DNA from 4 places in the Pseudarthrobacter sp. CCNWLW207 genome. Region 1 is predicted to be linked to each of the others. Evidence: riboswitches for the same ligand, from Rfam matches in the RefSeq annotation. Region 1 holds a riboswitch; each other region holds the start of a gene.
What was found. A riboswitch is a leader RNA that binds a small molecule or an ion and turns the genes downstream of it on or off. The one in region 1 is predicted to bind thiamine pyrophosphate.
Positions count from the first base shown of each region.

Region 2: linked by a shared signal. The riboswitch ahead of V9L17_RS14930 (ECF transporter S component) and the one ahead of thiO (glycine oxidase ThiO) in region 1 are both predicted to bind thiamine pyrophosphate.
Region 3: linked by a shared signal. The riboswitch ahead of V9L17_RS17765 (bifunctional hydroxymethylpyrimidine kinase/phosphomethylpyrimidine kinase) and the one ahead of thiO (glycine oxidase ThiO) in region 1 are both predicted to bind thiamine pyrophosphate.
Region 4: linked by a shared signal. The riboswitch ahead of thiC (phosphomethylpyrimidine synthase ThiC) and the one ahead of thiO (glycine oxidase ThiO) in region 1 are both predicted to bind thiamine pyrophosphate.

Region 1 is NZ_JBBCBS010000003.1:296,254-300,798, forward strand. Features, by position in the region: gene V9L17_RS07100 (DEAD/DEAH box helicase) at 1-672, opposite strand, end outside; gene V9L17_RS07105 (RNB domain-containing ribonuclease) at 962-2,458, opposite strand; gene thiE (thiamine phosphate synthase) at 2,522-3,274, opposite strand; TPP riboswitch at 3,302-3,420, shown strand; gene thiO (glycine oxidase ThiO) at 3,413-4,545, shown strand, end outside.
Region 2 is NZ_JBBCBS010000008.1:54,507-59,051, forward strand. Features, by position in the region: gene V9L17_RS14920 (hypothetical protein) at 1-482, opposite strand, end outside; gene V9L17_RS14925 (heme-degrading domain-containing protein) at 633-1,175, opposite strand; TPP riboswitch at 1,249-1,391, shown strand; gene V9L17_RS14930 (ECF transporter S component) at 1,456-2,076, shown strand; gene V9L17_RS14935 (ABC transporter ATP-binding protein) at 2,076-3,620, shown strand; gene V9L17_RS14940 (energy-coupling factor transporter transmembrane component T family protein) at 3,617-4,411, shown strand; gene V9L17_RS14945 (hypothetical protein) at 4,466-4,545, opposite strand, start outside.
Region 3 is NZ_JBBCBS010000012.1:15,988-20,532, reverse strand. Features, by position in the region: gene V9L17_RS17770 (Rne/Rng family ribonuclease) at 1-1,580, shown strand, start outside; TPP riboswitch at 1,713-1,809, shown strand; gene V9L17_RS17765 (bifunctional hydroxymethylpyrimidine kinase/phosphomethylpyrimidine kinase) at 1,792-3,366, shown strand; gene rplU (50S ribosomal protein L21) at 3,639-3,947, shown strand; gene rpmA (50S ribosomal protein L27) at 4,007-4,270, shown strand; gene obgE (GTPase ObgE) at 4,387-4,545, shown strand, end outside.
Region 4 is NZ_JBBCBS010000009.1:18,723-23,267, forward strand. Features, by position in the region: gene V9L17_RS15735 (VOC family protein) at 1-260, opposite strand, end outside; gene V9L17_RS15740 (amidohydrolase family protein) at 367-1,449, opposite strand; TPP riboswitch at 1,525-1,632, shown strand; gene thiC (phosphomethylpyrimidine synthase ThiC) at 1,627-3,438, shown strand; gene V9L17_RS15750 (alpha/beta hydrolase) at 3,443-4,177, opposite strand; gene ffh (signal recognition particle protein) at 4,281-4,545, opposite strand, start outside.

The sequences.
Region 1 (4,545 bases):
GAGCGTCTGGCGGACCGCAGGCGTGCCGGCGATCAGCGTTTCCACATCCGGGAGGAATCCGAGGTCCAGCATTTCGTCGGCTTCGTCGAGGATGACGATCTTGACGTTCTTGAGGCTCAGGTGCTTCTGCTTGTAAAGGTCAATGAGCCGGCCGGGGGTACCGACGACAACTTCGACGCCGTTCTGCAGGGCTTCGACCTGCGGCTCGTAGGCGCGGCCGCCATAAATGGTGGCGATGCGGGCATTGCGCTTGCGGGAGGCGGTCTGGAGATCGTTGGCTACCTGCACGGCGAGCTCGCGGGTGGGAACGATCACCAGCGCCTGCGGGGCGCCCGGGACGGCGAGCTTGTCGAAGCCGGGATCGTCACGGCCCACGACGCGCTGCAGCGCGGGGATGCCGAAGCCGAGGGTCTTGCCGGTTCCGGTTTTGGCCTGTCCGATGATGTCGTGGCCCGAGAGCGCCACCGGCAGTGTCATGGCCTGGATCGGGAACGGGTGGGTGATCCCGGCATCGGCGAGTGACTCCACGATATCGGCGCGGACGTTGAAGTCTGCGAAGGATTTCTCCTCGATCTCATGGGGCTTTTCGTCCGAGATAATGGTTTCTTCCGGCTCGATGACCTCGGTGCCGGAATCGTCAATCAGGAGCTGGTGGGTATGCAATTCACTCACAGGTGAGTTTCCTTATTCATTTGGGCATTGGCGCTGCCTGCTCAACGGGCCGGCCAACGTGGCCGTTCCGGAGCACGCTCGAAGCGCGCAAGCAAATCCAGTGGAAGCCGATCGCGGGCTATCTAATTGCTGGCACTGGTGACCAGCGGGCGTATCTCAAGATCGCGTAGGGGCGGGCTTGTTGAATTCAAAATCAAGGAAATCAACGACCGGGCATCCATATCTACTTCTTCAGTCTACCGGCAAGGAGTCTTAAACCCGGCTTTGACCCTTTCGGCCGCCCCGGCGCCTACCCGACGAGCTCGAAATGCACTTCCCGCGTGGCGATGTCCGAGGAGAGAAGCCGGACACGGACTTTGGTGCCGGATTCGAGGTCGCCGGCACAGCGGGCCGTGACGGCGGGCTCGGCTATCTGGATGATTCCGGAAGGGCCGTTCCCGTTCCTGCCGTTGCCGTTACCGTTGGAGCCATTGCCGTTTTTGCCGTTGTCCTTTTGCGGCTTGGACCCTGAAATGACGATTGCGTCGAATTCCTGGCCCACATGGTTGACCAGCAGGGCGGCCTCCACGGTGTCCAGCGCCAGACGCTCCATCCTGGCAGCCAGCTGATCGGAACCGGCCATGATCACCGGCAGGGAGGGCAGCGCTTCCCGCGCCCAGGCCGGGACCGGGCTGCCGTTGCTGAGTGCCTCACAGATGACCAGGACAAAGCGGTCCACCAGCCGACGGAGCGGAGCGGTGGTGTGGGCGTAGGCGGCTCCGATCGCGGACTGGCGGGCATCATTGGGGATTTCGCCGTCGAACGCCGTGTAGCTGGCACCACGGAAAAGCATTCCCGCCGAATGCATGATGGCCAGTTGCCGCGGATCCGTGGGGTCAAGCGTGCGGAGATACTCCCCGTAGCCCGCTTTCCCGTCCCAGGGCTTGCCCAGAACCTCGGTCTGCAGCCGGAAATGCCCCAGGGACCGTTCGTCAGGGGCGGGCATGGTCCGCAGGATGCCGACTTTGCCCTCAAGCATCAGGGTGGCCGCAGCCATTCCTGTCATGAGCGATATCTGGGCGTTCCAGTCCTCGACCGGGAGCTGGGGAGCAGCAGCGATCCGATAGCCGCCGTCGGGAAGCTGCACGATCTCCTGCTCAGGCATGTTCAGGCTCGCGCCATCGCGTTCCCGCTCCAGCTCAACACGCTTGAGGCCCACTTCCTTGAGGAGCTCCAACACCGGCGAGGCCGTTCCGGCGTCGAGTTCAGCCTGGGCGCCCTTGTAACTGAGCTTGGCCCGGCTGCGGACCCGTGCCCTTTGGACCGAAACAGACGTGACCTGGGCAGCCTGGTCCAGGTGGAAGTCCCAGACAAAGGCAGAGCAGAGCTGGCCTGCCAGGAGGCTGCCGGCCCCCTCGCTGATGACCTCCGGATGAAGCGGGATGCGGCCGTCGGGCGCGTAGAACGTCTGTCCCCGGCGGCGGGTCTCGGCGTCCAGCGGCCCGCCGGGCACCACGAATGCGGGTACATCTGCGATGGCGTAGAGGACCCGATAGCCGCTGCCGGCGCGCTCAATAAACAGGGCCTGGTCTAGATCGGTGGAGGACTCAGGATCAATAGTGAGGAAATCAATGCCTGTCAGGTCGGCATCAGGCAGTTGCCTTGACGAGACAGCGGCTTCCGCATCTCGGACGGCGTCGGCAGGGTAGTCGCCCGGTAGCTCCAGCTCGGTCCGCAGCGCACTCAGTGCCTCCTCGAGGGCATTGGTGTGCTCGTGGACATTTGGGGCCAGCCGATGATGTGACACGAAATTCAGGTTAGCCCGATTTTCGCTGATTATGCACGCCATCCCCTCTTTGGGGCCGGAGGCCTAGGAGCCGGCGGCGTCCAGGGCCCGAAGCAGTGCCGCGGCGGCCTCTGCGGGATCGGCGGCTTCGGTGATGGCCCGGACCACAACGATCCGGCGGGCGCCCGCTTCCACCACCTGCTCTACGTTGCCCAGGTCCACGCCCCCAATGGCGAACCAGGGTACCTCTGCCACGCCGGGCACGGACGCCGCCTGTTTGACTGCGCCCGCGGCGTACCTGAGGAGGTCGAGCCCGACGGCGGCCCGGCCGGGCTTGGTGGGGGTGGCCCACACCGGACCAACACAGAAATAGTCCAGCCCGGTGGGCGCGGCTGTGACGGCGGCCGAGGCCGAGACCGCGCCGTCGATCTGTGAGGTGGTGTGGGTGGACAGACCGATGGCTGCATTGCCGTTCAACAAGGTGCGTGCAGCCTTCAGCGGCAGGTCCTTCTGGCCAATATGGAACACCGGGGCACCTGAGAGCACCGCGACGTCGGCCCGGTCATTGACCGCCCATAGCCGTCCATGGCGCAGGGCGGACTCCTTCAGTACCGCCAGCAGGTCCAGCTCCTCTGCTGCCTCAATCGTCTTGTCGCGGAGCTGGATGATGTCCACGCCCCCGGCGAAGGCCGCATCAACAAACTCGGCGAAGTCACCGCGATCCTTACGGGCATCCGTGCACAGGTACAGCCGGGCACCGCCCAGGGCCTCAGCATGGCTGGTGGAAAGGAAGGTGCTGTTGACGACGGCAGTGCTGTCAGGAAGGGCTGCGTTCATGGAAACCAGAGTAGTTCCTCTAAACTGGGCAGGTACTGCGGGAGCCCGCGGCAGCTGTCATAAAGCGCCGGGCTGAGAGGGCGTCAGAGCCGACCGCTTGACCTGATCCGGCTAGTACCGGCGTAGGGAAGGAACCACATGATCCCGCCAACCGGCAGTCCCTCCGCCGGCGCCCCCAATGACGCTCTCGCCGACCTCTCTGCTGACGTCGCCGTTATCGGCGGGGGTGTGATCGGGCACGGCATAGCCTGGGAAGCCAGGCGCTCGGGCCGTTCTGTGGTGGTCATCGATGATGCCCCCGGTTCCGGCGCCTCCTGGGCTGCGGCAGGCATGCTCGCCCCGGTAAGTGAGTTGCACTACCAGGAGGAAGAACTCCTGGAGCTGATGCTTGAATCGTCCCGGCTGTGGCCGGCCTTCGCGGCGGACCTGGCCCGGGACGTTCCCGGCGATGCAGGGTACCTGCCCACCCCCACGCTGGCCATCGGCGCGGACGCGGCCGACCGCCGTGCGCTGATGGACCTCCGATCAGTCCAGCGGGCCCAAGGGCTGGACGTTGAACCACTGACGGTGCGCGAGGCCCGCAGCCGCGAAGCCCTCCTGAGCCCCGCGATCTCCTGCGCCCTGGACATTCCCGCTGACCACCAGGTGGATCCGCGGAAGCTGGTGGCGTGCCTGCGGGAGGCTTTGGCCAGCCACAGGGAGGATTCAGGATCCGCCGTCGCAGGAGCCGAACACGGATTCGCCGTTGCCGACCGTGCGTCGTCGCTGGCCTGGAAAGACGGCCGGGTCGCCGGTGTCCGGCTGGCCGGTGGGGGCTCGGTGACCGCCAGCGAAACCATCGTGGCCAACGGGCTCGGAGCGGCGTCGTTGGCCGGGCTGCCCGATGGACTCCAGCTGCCGCTGCGCCCCGTGCACGGCGACATTCTCCGGCTGCGCGTCCCGGAGCATCTCCGCCCTCTGGTCACCGCCACTGTCCGCGGACTGGTCCACGGTGTTCCCGTCTACATCGTTCCAAGGCGTGACGGCACTGTGGTCATCGGTGCCACCCAGCGCGAGGACGCGTTGGCAGCATCCAGTCCGGAGCGCCGCCAGGACGGCACAGGAACGTCGGCTGGCGGCGTCTCGGCAGGCGGCGTCTACCAGCTGCTTCGCGATGCCCAGGTCCTGGTGCCGGCGGTCGCCGAGCTGGAACTGCTGGAAAGTACAGCCCGGGCGCGTCCTGCTACGCCGGATAACGCTCCATTGCTGGGCCGCGTCCACCTCCCAGGGAA
Region 2 (4,545 bases), on a different contig from region 1:
AGGTCCAGGGTCTGGACGGGGTCGACGACGTCTGCCCCGGTGAGCGGCCGAGGCGCCCCGGCCCCGGCCCGATCCGTCCACGCGAACCCGATCCGGCCCAGGTCCAGGCGGTGCGGGTTCGCCCGCAGCCAGGTCTCGGCGCGGGACGCCTTAGTCTCCCGGCCTTCCACGATGTCGCCCACCATGTCCAGGTAAGGGACCGGGCCCCGCGCGGAATCGTACAGAACCGTGGAACTGGCCAGGCTGTACTCCTCGGACGCGGGGATGGAGTGCCAGCCCCATTGGGACTGCGAGCCGAGCAGCGTGCCGGGCGGCCCTCCTACGGGGTACTCGGCCGGGAGGCTCTGGAGCCCGGTGAGGTCTACCGTGAAGCAGAACTCGCCGTTGCCCACGGAAACCGGGCTGCGGGGATCAAGGCTCCGCTGCTCCACGTTGTGCCGGCGGACCAGGGCTTGACGGTCGATGGTGTGCTGGCTGCTCAAATGCCCGCCCTCCTGAAGGCTGCCGGATTTGACGGCGGCTTCCACGGCTGCGCCAGTGAGAAAACGCTTACCGGATCGACTTCATCCTCGTGTCGTCAGGGGGAGCGTGTCAACTTCGGGAGTGTCAGGAAGCCCAGCCCAGGGGCACGCTTACTCGGCCCGCATGGACCCCAGGATTTCGCGCAGGGCCTCCACCACGAGGTCGTGGTCCTGCTGCTGAGGCAGCCCGGAAACGGTGACAGTGGCTACAGCACCCACCCCGGCCACGTACACCGGGAAGGAGCCGCCGTGTGGCGCGTAGGTGGACTCGTCGAACCAGCCGTGGTCCTCGATCCGGCCGCCGTGCAGCCTGCCGCGGAGTCCCACCAGCAATGACGGGATCTCATACCGGGCGGCGGTACGCTGCTTGGCCCGGATCCAGTGCTCGTTGTCCGGGGTGGCGCCATCCAAGGCCACGTGGAAGAGCACTTGTTCGCCCTTGGTAATGTCGATCGCGATGGGAAGCCGCCGCGTCTTCCCCAGCTCCACCAGGAGCAACCCCAGATTGAGGGAATCGTCCTTGGTGAAATGCGGAAACTGCAGCTCGGTGATCTCGGCCTCGATCCGGTCAATCAGGGCCTCGAGCAGGCCTGATGGCTGGGGCAGCCTTGAGTCGGGATTGAACGCAGTCACAGTCGGGTTGTTGGCAGTCATGGCCCACAATCTACCGCCCCAGCGGTGTAAACTGGACCACGCCCATCAGGGCAGAATATTCAAAGACCAGCTTTATTAACGACAGGGGAGCGCCGCCGTCGGGCATCACTGGCATTGCCAGGGAACCGCAGGTGGGCGCTGAGAGTGCGGGACAGCCGCAGACCCTCGAACCTGATCCGGTTAGTACCGGCGCAAGGGAGTCGAGTTCTCGAAGTGTGCGGTAACCGGCGGCAAGCCGACCGCCGGAACACTTTCCCCTCCTGTTCCTCAGGAGGATCACATGAGCACTGCAGCAATCAAAAAGACCGGCTACACCTGGCGCATCGTTGACATCGTGGTGGCCGCCCTCATCGCCATCGCCGGCGGCGTGATCTTCTGGGCGTGGTCCCAGGGCGCCGCCGCGGTTTCGCCGCCCATGAACGCCGTCTACCCGCCGCTGACCGGCCTCATCGCCGGCGGCTGGATGATCCCCGCCGTGCTGGGCATGCTGATCATCCGCAAGCCGGGCGCCGCGCTCTTCTGCGAAACGGTGGCCGCCATGGGTGAACTGATCATGGGCTCGCCGTACGGCGCCTCCGTGCTGTTTTCCGGCTTCGTCCAGGGCCTGGGTGCCGAGATCATCTTCGCCATCTTCGTCTACAAGAAGTTCAACCTGCCCGTCGCCCTGCTGGCCGGCGCTGCGGCCGGGCTGTTCTGCGGCCTGAACGACTCCTTCGCCCCCTGGGGCTGGAACATCGCCTACGCCGCCGGTGACAAGCTCGCGTACATCGTATTTACCGCCATCTCGGGCGCGATCATCGCCGGCGCGCTGTCCTGGATCGCCACGCGCGGCCTGGCCAGGACCGGTGTGCTGAGCTCCTTCGCGTCCCGCAAGGCTGCGTCGGAGCCCGCCTTCTCCTAATGCCCGCAGCCTACGACGACGGCACAGCCGCTGCGATGCGGCCCGCCGCCGTCACTGCCCGCGGTTGGGGGTGGCGGCACGCCGGCCGGTCCCGGCCTGCGGTCCACGCCCTGGACCTGGACATCAAGCCCGGGGAGCGTGTGCTCCTGCTGGGCCCGTCAGGGGCGGGCAAATCCACGCTGCTCCACGCCCTCGCGGGGGTGCTGGGGGATATGAACGACGACGGCGAAGCGGGCGATTCCGACGAATCCGGTTCGCTGCGGATCGACGGCGCGTCCCCCCGTGAGCGGCGCGGCCGCGCCGGGCTGGTGCAGCAGGATCCCGAAACGCAGGTGGTCCTCTCCCGGCTCGGCGACGACGTCGCCTTCGGCGCCGAGAACCTCGCCGTGCCGCGCGATGCGATCTGGGCGCGCGTGCACGAGGCGCTTGACGACGTCGGGCTCTCCCACCTGCCGCTGGACCACCCGACGTCGGCCCTTTCCGGCGGGCAGAAGCAGCGCCTGGCGCTCGCCGGCATCCTGGCCATGCGGCCCGGGCTGATCCTCTTGGACGAGCCCACGGCCAACCTGGACCCCACCGGGGTCCTCGAGGTCCGCGACGCCGTCGGACGCTGCCTGGACAAGACCGGGGCCACGCTGGTTGTGGTGGAGCACCGCGTGTCCGTCTGGAAGGACCTCGTGGACAGGATCGTGGTGCTGCAGCCAGGCTCCGCAACCGATCCCGCAGTGCTGCTGGACGGGCCGCCGGACCAGGTCCTCGCCGAGGCGAGGGACATGCTGATTGCTGCCGGTGTGTGGGTCCCCGGCTTTGTTCCGGCCACGCGGAACCGGACTTCCGGCGGCTCCGGGGACCTGTTGCTGGCGGCCGAGGACCTTGCCGTTTCGCGGGAGCGGCCTCGCCGCCGCCGCTTCAAAGCGATCCCTCCGGTTCCGGTCCAGCAGGGCATCTCGGCGCAAGTTCGCGCCGGGCAGGCGCTCACCATCACAGGTCCGAACGGTGCGGGAAAATCCACATTCGCGCTGACCCTGGCCGGCCTGCTGGCACCCGTAGGGGGAAACGTTTCGGCCACCGTGGACCTGAGCCAGGGCGCAGGCATCGACCCCTACAAATGGAAGGCGGACCAGCTGATCGCCCGCATCGGAACCGTCTTCCAGGAGCCAGAGCACCAGTTTGTCACGGGCAATGTCCTGGACGAGCTGATGTTCGGCCCCAGGCATCTTGGCCACGGCGAGGAACGGGTGGATGAGCTCCTCCAGCGGCTTCGGCTGACCGAACTCGTGGACGCCAACCCCTACACGCTCTCCGGCGGTGAGAAGCGCCGGCTGTCCGTGGCCACGGTGCTCGCCGCCCACCCGCAGGTGCTGGTCCTGGACGAGCCAACCTTCGGCCAGGACGCCAACACCTGGGCCGAGCTCGCGTCCTTCCTCTCCGAACTGCTCGACGCCGGCACCGCCGTGGTATCCGTAACGCACGATGCCGAATTCAGCACGGCCCTGGGCGGCGCCGAGCTCCGGCTGGGCACCACCGAAGCGGTGGCCCCATGAGGCAGGAACTGACCCTGCGGGGGAACCAAGCACTGCTGACCCGCGCCAATCCGCTGAGCAAGTTCGCCGCCGTCGTCTTCATGACCGTGGTGCTGGCGCTGTCCATCGACTGGGTCTCCGCCTCCGTGGCGCTCTTCTGCGAACTGCTGCTCTTCCCGCTCGCAGGACTGACCCTGACGTTGCTGTGGCAGCGCGGCTGGCCGCTGATCCTGGCGGCCGCCGTGGGTGGCTGGAGCACCTCGATTTTGGCTCCGGACAGCGGAAGGGTACTGCTCGACGTCGGCATCTGGTCCATGAGCGAAGGCTCCCTGGAGCTGGGGCTGGGCTTTATGCTCCGCGGCTTGGCGATCGCGTTGCCGGCCGTCCTCCTCATGAGCTGCACCGATCCCACCGACCTCGCCGATGCGCTGGCCCAGAAGGCCCGGCTGTCGCACCGGTTCGTGCTGGGGACGCTCGCGGCCATGCGGCTTGTTGGCCTGATGGCCGAGGAGTGGCAGACCATTGGGATGGCCCGCCGCGCCCGCGGCGTTGGCTCGCGCGGCAACCCGGCGCAACGGATGAAAGCCACCCTGGGCCAGAGTTTCGGCCTCCTGGTCCAGGCCATCCGCAGGGCGTCACGGCTCGCGGTCACCATGGAGGCGCGTGGCTTCGGCGGCGGGGACCGGACTTGGGCACGTGAATCCACCTACAGCAGGCTCGACGTGTGGGTCCTGGCAGGCGGGGCCCTGATGGCTACAGCGGCCGTGGCCGCCGCCGTGTTTGCCGGCACGTGGAGTTTCGTCGGCGGCTAGTCCTGGAGAGAACGTATGGCGTTCATCGGGAAGTAGCCGCCGTCAGCGCGACGCTCAGATGCAGGAGTGGTTGTAGTCGAATTCCCCGGACACGAACTGGGTGAGTGCGACCTTGCCGCCGGCGGTGAGCGGGG
Region 3 (4,545 bases), on a different contig from region 1:
CGGAACTTCTCTACGGCGAACCGGACCTCACCATCAAGGTGGTTCGGGACGTCTTCAACGAGGACTTCTCCAAGCTGATCGTCTCCGGTGAGGAGGCCTGGGACACCATCGAGGCCTACGTCACGTACGTGGCCCCCGATCTGGTGGGCCGCCTGGAAAAGTGGACCAAGGACCAGGACATCTTCGCGGCCTGGCGGATCGACGAGCAGATCCATAAGGCACTCGAACGCAAGGTCTTCCTGCCCTCTGGCGGTTCGCTGGTCATCGACCGAACCGAAGCCATGACCGTGGTGGACGTCAACACCGGCAAGTTCACCGGCAGCGGCGGCAACCTCGAGGAAACGGTCACCAAGAACAACCTCGAAGCTGCCGAAGAAGTTGTACGCCAGTTGCGGCTCCGCGACATCGGCGGCATTATCGTCATCGACTTCATCGACATGGTCCTGGAATCCAACCGCGACCTCGTCCTGCGCCGCATGGTGGAATGCCTGGGCCGCGACCGCACCAAGCACCAGGTGGCAGAAGTAACGTCGCTGGGGCTCGTTCAGATGACGCGCAAGCGCATGGGCACCGGGCTGCTGGAAGTCTTCGGCGAGCAGTGCGAAACCTGTGCCGGCCGCGGCGTGGTCACCCACGACGATCCCGTGGAGCACCGTCGCGCCAACACGGTGGCTGCCGAGCACCACGTGCAGCGTACGGACACTCACCGCACGGACACCCCGCGGCCCGACCAGCGCCCGGAAAGCCAGCGGGCCGACAGCCAGCCCGGCGCACGTGGCGACCGCAAGCGGCGCCGTGGACGCGGAGGCGTTCCCTTGGAGGCGGCACCGTCCGCACCGGTCCAGATCCACACGGTCCACCCGGATCCCAGCGACGCCGAGCGGCACGCCAAGGCTGAGGCCACCAGGCTGGCCCTGGCCAACATCGCCGCGGCGGCGCACGCAGCGCACCTGCACGACGACGAGGTAGCCCACGCTGCTGGAGCCGCGGCGGCCGGAAGCCCTGCAGCGGCAGCACGGACGACGACGGAGCAGGCCCACGGCGCCCCGGCAGTAACAGGCCAGGCACCAACAGGCCAGGCACCGGCAACAGCCCGTCAGCATGACGCCGACGCGTCCGGACGTCCTGCTGCCGTGCTCACTTTCGGCGGGGAACAGGTGGCGCTGCCGTTCGTGGAGCACGCGGCAGACCAGCCGCAGCAGCCGGCCCTGACGCTCGACAGGCTCGCGGAAGCCTTCGCGCACCTCGGCGAGCCCCCCGTTGCCGCTCCGGAGCCTGCGCAGGCTGCCCCGCAGCCAAGCACCGACGTGCCGCGTGCTGCGGTAGAGGAGAAGGATTACTCAGACCACACCGCTGAGCAGTCCCGTACCCGCAGGCCCCGCCGCAACCGCAGCGCCAGCCGGGCCCAGGGCGCGGCAAACGCAACCTCGGTAGAACACCACGAGGCAACGCACGCAGCAGCCGGCGGCCACTCCCACGCGGCCAAGGCGCCTGAGCCGGCCACAACCGCCGCAGGCGACAAGAAACAGGCAGAGGCGCCAATCATCCTCGGGGTAGGAGTACCTGCTTCCGAGCTCTGATCCTCCGCAAAGGACATCAGCCAGGATGCCCGGACACGACCCTTCGCAGGGGCGCGTCCGGGCATCGCGCGTTAACGGCTTCATGTGACCAGGCCATTTGACACCGGGCCGGGCACTGAAACGCTAGGCTTGGTTACCGACACGGGGTGCCGCGCAAGGGCCGGCTGAGATCCACACCCGTTGAACCTGTCCGGCTAGCACCGGCGAAGGGATGTCTTCCTTGTCTTCAACTACTGTCCTGCCCCCGGCACCTGTACTCAGCCCGGCAGCGCCGGCCCCGGTCCTCCGGGACGTTCCGCGGGTGCTGTCCATCGCAGGGTCCGACCCGTCCGGCGGCGCCGGCATCCAGGCCGACCTGAAAAGCATCGCAGCCCACGGCGGCTACGGGATGGCCGCGATCACCGCGCTGACAGCGCAGAACACTCAGGGCGTCCGCGCGGTGCACGTGCCGCCGGCCGCCTTCCTGGTCCAGCAGTTGGAAGCCGTGAGCGATGACATCACCATTGATGCCGTCAAAATCGGCATGCTGGGCGATGCCGAGGTGGTGGCCGCGGTCCGCAGCTGGCTCGAAAAGGTGCGTCCCGGCGTCGTAGTCCTTGACCCCGTCATGGTGGCTACCAGCGGCGACAGGCTCCTGCAGGCGTCTGCCGAGGCTGCCCTCCGCGGACTGCTCCCGCTGGCGGACCTGATCACGCCCAATCTCGCTGAACTGGCCATGCTGCTCGGAGAGGCCCAGGCCGGCTCCTGGGCAGAAGCGCTGGAACAGGGCCGGCGGTTGGCGGCGGACACCGGCTCCACCATCCTGGTGAAGGGGGGACATCTCGACGGCGCCGCCTGCCCGGATGCCCTCGTCAATACCGGCGGACTGCTTGCCCAGGAAATTGTGGAGGTTCCGGGGGACAGGATCCCCACCCGGAACAGCCACGGGACGGGCTGCTCGCTCTCGTCGGCCATGGCAACGGCACAGGCCCGGCTGGGGGACTGGGAGGCCTCACTGCGGCACGTCAAGCCCTGGCTGGCAGGTGCCCTGGAGTCCTCGAACGGCCTGGACGTCGGTGCGGGAAACGGTCCCGTCCACCACTTCCACCACCTGCAGGCGGCCACAGGGCCTGTCCTGGACCCGTCCCCGCTCGGCGAGGGCGGCTTCGCCGAGCTCCTCCGTGCGGAGGCCACCGCAGACCTCGCCGCCATCTATGAGCTCGAGTTCATCCGGAACCTCGTGGCAGGAAGCCTGCCCGAAAAGCAGTTCGCCTACTACCTGGCCCAGGATGCCATCTACCTCAATGGGTACTCAAGGGTGCTGGCACGGGCCAGCGCCTTGGCCCCCACCGAAGCCGCACAGCTGTTTTGGGCCCGATCAGCCCAGCAATGCCTGGAGGTTGAATCGGAGCTGCATCGGACCTGGCTCAGTACGCGAACCGTGGAGCCCGTCCTCGGTCCTGTCACGAAGTCGTATGTGGACCACCTGCTGGCCGCCTCCGCATCGGGCAGTTACGCGGTGCTGGTGGCAGCGGTCCTGCCCTGCTTCTGGCTCTACGCCGAAGTCGGACAGACCCTCCACGCGCAATTCCTTGCCGCGGGCGCCCCGGCGGACCACCCGTACGCCGAGTGGCTGCGGACGTACGCCGACGAGGACTTCGCGCAGGCCACCCGTGCAGCTATTGCCCTGGCCGACGAAGCCGGACGCCGGGGCTCGGAGGACGAGCGTGCTGCCATGGTCGTCGCTTTCAACCAGTCGTGCCGTTTCGAAGTTGATTTCTTCGACGCGCCGCGGCTGCACGCCTGACGCTCCCCGGCCCATCCAGCCGGTACGATAGTCGGGCACGGTTCCGGATTGTCAGTGGTGCGCACGTTTGTGGCGCTTATCACGGACAGCCCGCCGGAACCAGCCTCATTTGCGGCCGAAGGCAAAATTAGCGTATTCTAGATCTTCGGTGCTTACGCCAACACTTGGGTTACGACCCCACGGCGTTGAGGCACAGCGAGAGCCCAGCCAAATATAGGCCCAGGTTCCGCACGCAAATCTAGTAATAAACGTCGAGAGAAGTGAGTTCCCAAGTGGTGTACGCGATTGTCCGCGCAGGCGGCCGCCAAGAGAAGGTTTCCGTTGGAGACTTCGTTACCCTGAACCGCGTCCCCGGTGGAGCCGGCAGCACCATTCAGCTGCCCGCACTGCTCCTGGTAGACGGTGACAAGGTCACCTCCGCCGCTGCGGACCTGGCCAAGGTAACTGTTACGGCTGAGATCCTCAATGACCTCCGTGGTCCGAAGATCGTCATCCAGAAGTTCAAGAACAAGACCGGTTACAAGAAGCGCCAGGGTCACCGTCAGGAACTGACCAAGGTCAAGATCACTGGTATCAAGTAACCTTCGTTACTGTTCAGGTTTTCAGCAGATTCCCCAGAATTTAGAGGCAGGCATTTCAAATGGCACATAAAAAAGGCGCGAGCTCCACTCGCAACGGTCGTGACTCCAACGCCCAGTACCTCGGCGTCAAGCGCTTCGGCGGCCAGGTAGTTTCCGCAGGCGAAATCATCGTCCGCCAGCGTGGCACCCACTTCCACCCGGGCGCCGGCGTAGGCCGTGGCGGCGACGACACCCTGTTCGCACTGACCCCGGGCGCCGTTGAATTCGGCACCCGCCGCGGTCGCCGCGTTGTCAACATCGTTGCTGCTGCAGCTGCAGAGTAACTCATAGTTCTGAAGCGGTGGAGCGGGCCATTTGGTCCGCTCCACTGTTCTTTTAACCGCATTACAATCGTCTTGGCGCTTTGCAGCGTCCAGGAAACAGCACTGAGGAGATCCACGTGGCGAGCTTTGTAGACCGGGTAGTACTGCACGTATCCGGCGGTACCGGCGGCCACGGCTGTGTCTCCGTCCACCGCGAGAAGTTCAAGCCCCTGGGCGGGCCCGACGGCGGCAACGGCGGCGACGGCGGCGACGTCATCCTCCGCGTGGACCACCAG
Region 4 (4,545 bases), on a different contig from region 1:
TCCTCAAAAAGCAGCGCCGTGTGGAACAGCCCGGCCTCGCCCCTGCCAGGAAGAGTCAGCCCGGGGGCGGCGGCCAGATGCACCAGCGGCTTTCCGAGCCGGCCCATGTAGAGGCCACCGTCCTGTTCGGCCACCACGTCCAGGCCCAGTGCGCGCTGGTAGTAGTCAGTCATGAGCTTCATGTCGCCGACCTTCAGCATCACCGTGCCCATGGTGAGCTCGGCTGGTAGAAGGTCCTGGCTGGTGGATTCTGCAGTCATCGAAAACTCCCGGTCCAACGGCCGCCGGATCTCGGAGGCCTCTACTCTTCTAAATTACTTGAAGCTTCAATTTATTCCCAGCTGTACGATGCGCGATCTTCGGCGGTCAGCGGATCACCTCGCCCCGCAACACGACGTGCCGGAGCGTGGCGACAGTGGAGGGGACGCGCCGGGGGTCTTCCCCGCACAACACCACATCGGCGCTGGCACCCTCGGAGATCCCCTCAGCGCCGAGCCACGTCCGCGCACCCCAGCAAGCTGCATCCAGGGCCGCCGCAGGAGGGAGGCCTGCCCGGTGCAGTGCCAGGATTTCGTCGGCGATCCGTCCGTGCCGGATGACGCTGCCCGCATCTGTCCCGGCATAGATTCGCACACCCGCTGCGAAGGCTTCGTACACGCGCTCGTACCTGCGTTCCCACAGCGCGTGCATGTGCTCGGCGTACCGCGGGAATTTCGCTTCGGCCTGGCGGGCGATGTCCGGGAAGGTGTCGATGTTGATCAGCGTCGGAACGATGGGGACACCCTGGGCGGCGAGCCGGGGAACGTGCCGGGGCAGCAATCCGGTGGCGTGCTCGATGCAGTCGATGCCGGCGTCGAGCATCTGGTCAAGGGTGTCTTCGGCGAAGCAGTGCGCGGTCACCCGGGCGCCCTCGTCATGCGCCGCCTGCACGGCATCGCGGACGACGGCGTCGGGAAACGACGGTGCGAGGTCTCCGGCGTCGCGGTCAATCCAGTCCCCCACGAGCTTGACCCAGCCATCACCGGCCCTCGCCTGCTTCCGCACGGCCTCCACCAGGCCGTCCGGCTCCACCTCGACGGCGAAATCCCGCAGGTAGCGCCGGGACCGGGCAATATGCCGCCCGGCGCGAACAAGCCTGGGCATGTCGTGACGCTGCTGCAGCCAACGCGTGTCGCTTGCCGCCCCGGCATCACGGACCAGGAGCGTGCCTGCGTCGCGGTCGGTGCGGGCCTGTTCTTCAGCCATCGCATCCGGGACAGCGCCGCCGGGACCCAGGCCTACGTGGCAGTGGGCATCAACGAATCCGGGCAGCACCCAGCCGTCAAGTACCGCGTTCGGAGCGGCCCCGGGACGCCGGAACGTCAGCCGCCCGTCCACGGACCAGAGGCCCCGCCGTTCCTCATTCGGTCCGGTGAGCACTGTTCCGCTGAATTCGATGATTCCGGCCATGGCAACAGCCTAATCCGCGGAAGATGGTCAGCCTGTCAAGTCACATCCTCCCCACTTGGACCTGTGGTAGCTTCATCTAGACCACACGGGAGCCCTTGCAGGGGCTGAGATCAGGCTGACGCAGCCTGCGACCGTTGAACCTGTCCGGGTAATGCCGGCGAAGGAAGTGAGTATTCATTGAGTACACCAGAAACACGGCTGATCGCTGCCCAAAATGAGACTGCCAAGGGGAAAGCCGGCACTGAGACCCAGTCGCTGAAATCCCATTCGTTGGCGTTCATCAGTGACGAGGCCACCGGAATCCGGGTTCCGGTAACGGAAATTGCGCTGGAACCATCGCCCAACGGCGAGGCGAACGGCCCTTTCCGGACCTACCGCACCGCCGGCCCTGGGAGTGATCCGGTGGTGGGCCTGGAGCCGTTCCGCTCGGAATGGATCGCGGCCCGTGGTGACACCGAGCCCTACAGCGGCCGGGAACGGAACCTGCTCGACGACGGCAAGTCGGCAGTACGCCGCGGCGCAGCCTCCGCAGAGTGGAAGGGAGCACAGCCGGTGCCCCGCCGCGCCGTCGACGGCCGGACAGTCACCCAGATGCACTACGCAAAGCAGGGTGTCATCACCCCGGAGATGCAGTTCGTTGCCCTCCGCGAAAACTGTGACGTGGAACTGGTCCGCAGCGAAGTGGCGGCAGGCCGCGCCATCATCCCCAACAACATCAACCACCCGGAATCCGAGCCGATGATCATCGGCAAGGCCTTCCTGGTCAAGATCAACGCCAATATCGGCAACTCGGCTGTGACAAGTTCCATCGCCGAGGAAGTGGACAAACTGCAGTGGGCAACCCAGTGGGGAGCCGACACCGTGATGGACCTGTCCACCGGCGATGACATCCACACCACGCGTGAGTGGATCATCCGCAACTCCCCCGTCCCCATCGGCACGGTGCCCATCTACCAGGCGCTGGAGAAGGTCAATGGCGAGGCCAACAAACTGACGTGGGAGATCTTCCGCGACACCGTGATTGAGCAGTGCGAGCAGGGCGTGGACTACATGACCATCCACGCCGGAGTGCTGCTGCGCTACGTGCCGCTGACGGCCAACCGTGTCACCGGCATCGTTTCCCGTGGCGGTTCCATCATGGCCGGCTGGTGCCTCGCGCATCACCAGGAGAACTTCCTGTACACCCACTTCGACGAGCTGTGCGAAATTTTCGCCAAGTACGACGTCGCTTTCTCCCTCGGCGACGGGCTGCGCCCGGGAGCGACGGCGGACGCCAACGATGCCGCCCAGTTCGCCGAGCTGGATACGCTGGCTGAACTGACGCAGCGCGCCTGGGAATTCGACGTGCAGGTGATGGTGGAAGGACCCGGCCACGTACCGTTCCACCTCGTCCGGGAGAATGTGGAACGCCAGCAGGAGCTCTGCAAGGGGGCCCCGTTCTACACCCTCGGACCGCTGGTCACGGACATAGCACCCGGCTACGACCACATCACCTCCGCCATCGGGGCCACCGAGATCGCCCGCTACGGCACCGCCATGCTCTGCTACGTCACGCCTAAGGAGCACCTCGGCCTGCCCAACAAGGACGATGTGAAGACGGGTGTGATCACCTACAAGATCGCGGCCCACGCCGCCGACCTGGCCAAGGGCCACCCCGGCGCCCACGAGCGGGACGACGCCCTGTCAAAGGCGCGGTTCGAGTTCCGCTGGCGGGACCAATTCGCACTGTCCCTGGACCCGGTCACTGCGGAAGCCTTCCATGACGAAACGCTGCCCGCCGAGCCGGCCAAAACCGCCCACTTCTGTTCCATGTGCGGCCCCAAGTTCTGCTCCATGAGGATCAGCCAGGACATCCGGGATGAGTATGGCTCGGCTGAATCCCAGGCAGCGCTGGCGGAGATGGCGGCCGGGATGCGAGAAAAGAGCGAGGAGTTCCTCGCGGCAGGCGGGAAGGTTTACCTGCCTGACCTGGAGGTGCCTTCGCGCTAACGCGTCAGGAGGCCCGGGCTGACCGGCCGCGGCTGACGTCGCCCACGAACGCCCGGATGGCGTGATCGCCTTCCGCCGAATCCTGGGGCCGGTGCCCGCCCGCAGCAATGAGGTGCAGGGCACCGGTTTCGCGGAGGTATCCGGCGATCTCTTCATACAGCGGCTCCCAGCCGCCGGTCAGCACCAGCGTTGGCACGCCAGGGACGATATGCAGCGGCGCCTCCCAGGCCGGGGCCTGCAGCCGCAGCCGCCGGGCGGAGCGTCGTTCCTCCTGGGTGGCGGGCTCTTGGAGATCTGCAGCATAGACGCGGCGGACGAACTCCCGTTGGAAATCCTCGTCACCCAGCTGGTGGCGGACATCAAACAGCGGCTGCATGAGCTCCCGGTGCGCCGCCGTCGCAGGCAGTTCCGCGGTCAACGACAGGCAGGCCGGCTCCACGAGCGTCAGCGAATACACCAGGTCGGGGCGCTCGACGGCGGCCATCATGGCGGAGATCGCCCCTTGGGAATGCGCCACAACGTGGCCACCGGCGGCGCCCCTGCCGTCGTCGGCGAGGGATCTCAAAACGATGGCGGTGTCCTCCGCAAAGGAGGACTCGACCGGTTCAGCAACAGAGTCAAAGCCGTGGCGCCGGAGAAACAGGGCGTCGTAAGTCAGTGCCATGCCGTGCTGCCGGGGCCAGGCCGCCGAGCCGAAGCTTCCGGCGCCGTGCACGAACACTACCCGCTGCTTGAACATGACCCAACCCTATTCCACGGCTCCGACATCCCAACTGGGTAGCAGCAGGTGTCGTTTTGAGCGCTCATAACGACATCTGCTGCTACCCAGTTGGGCGATGCGATTACTTGCCGAGGAACTTGTCGAAGCCCTTGGGCAGGTTCAGCTGCGAAGGATCGAAGTCGCCGGACTGCTGGCCGAACGCCGCACCCGTGGGGAGCGCCTTGGCCGCTCCGGCGCGCCGCGCCTCGGCGTCCTTGAGCTCCTGGGCTGCCTTGGCCGGGTTACCGGAGCGGGCCTTCTTCTTCGGGGCATTCTTGGCCCCCTTGCGTGCGCCGCCGCCTGGGCCGCCCATTCCCGGCATGCCTGGCATTCCCGGCATGCCGCCG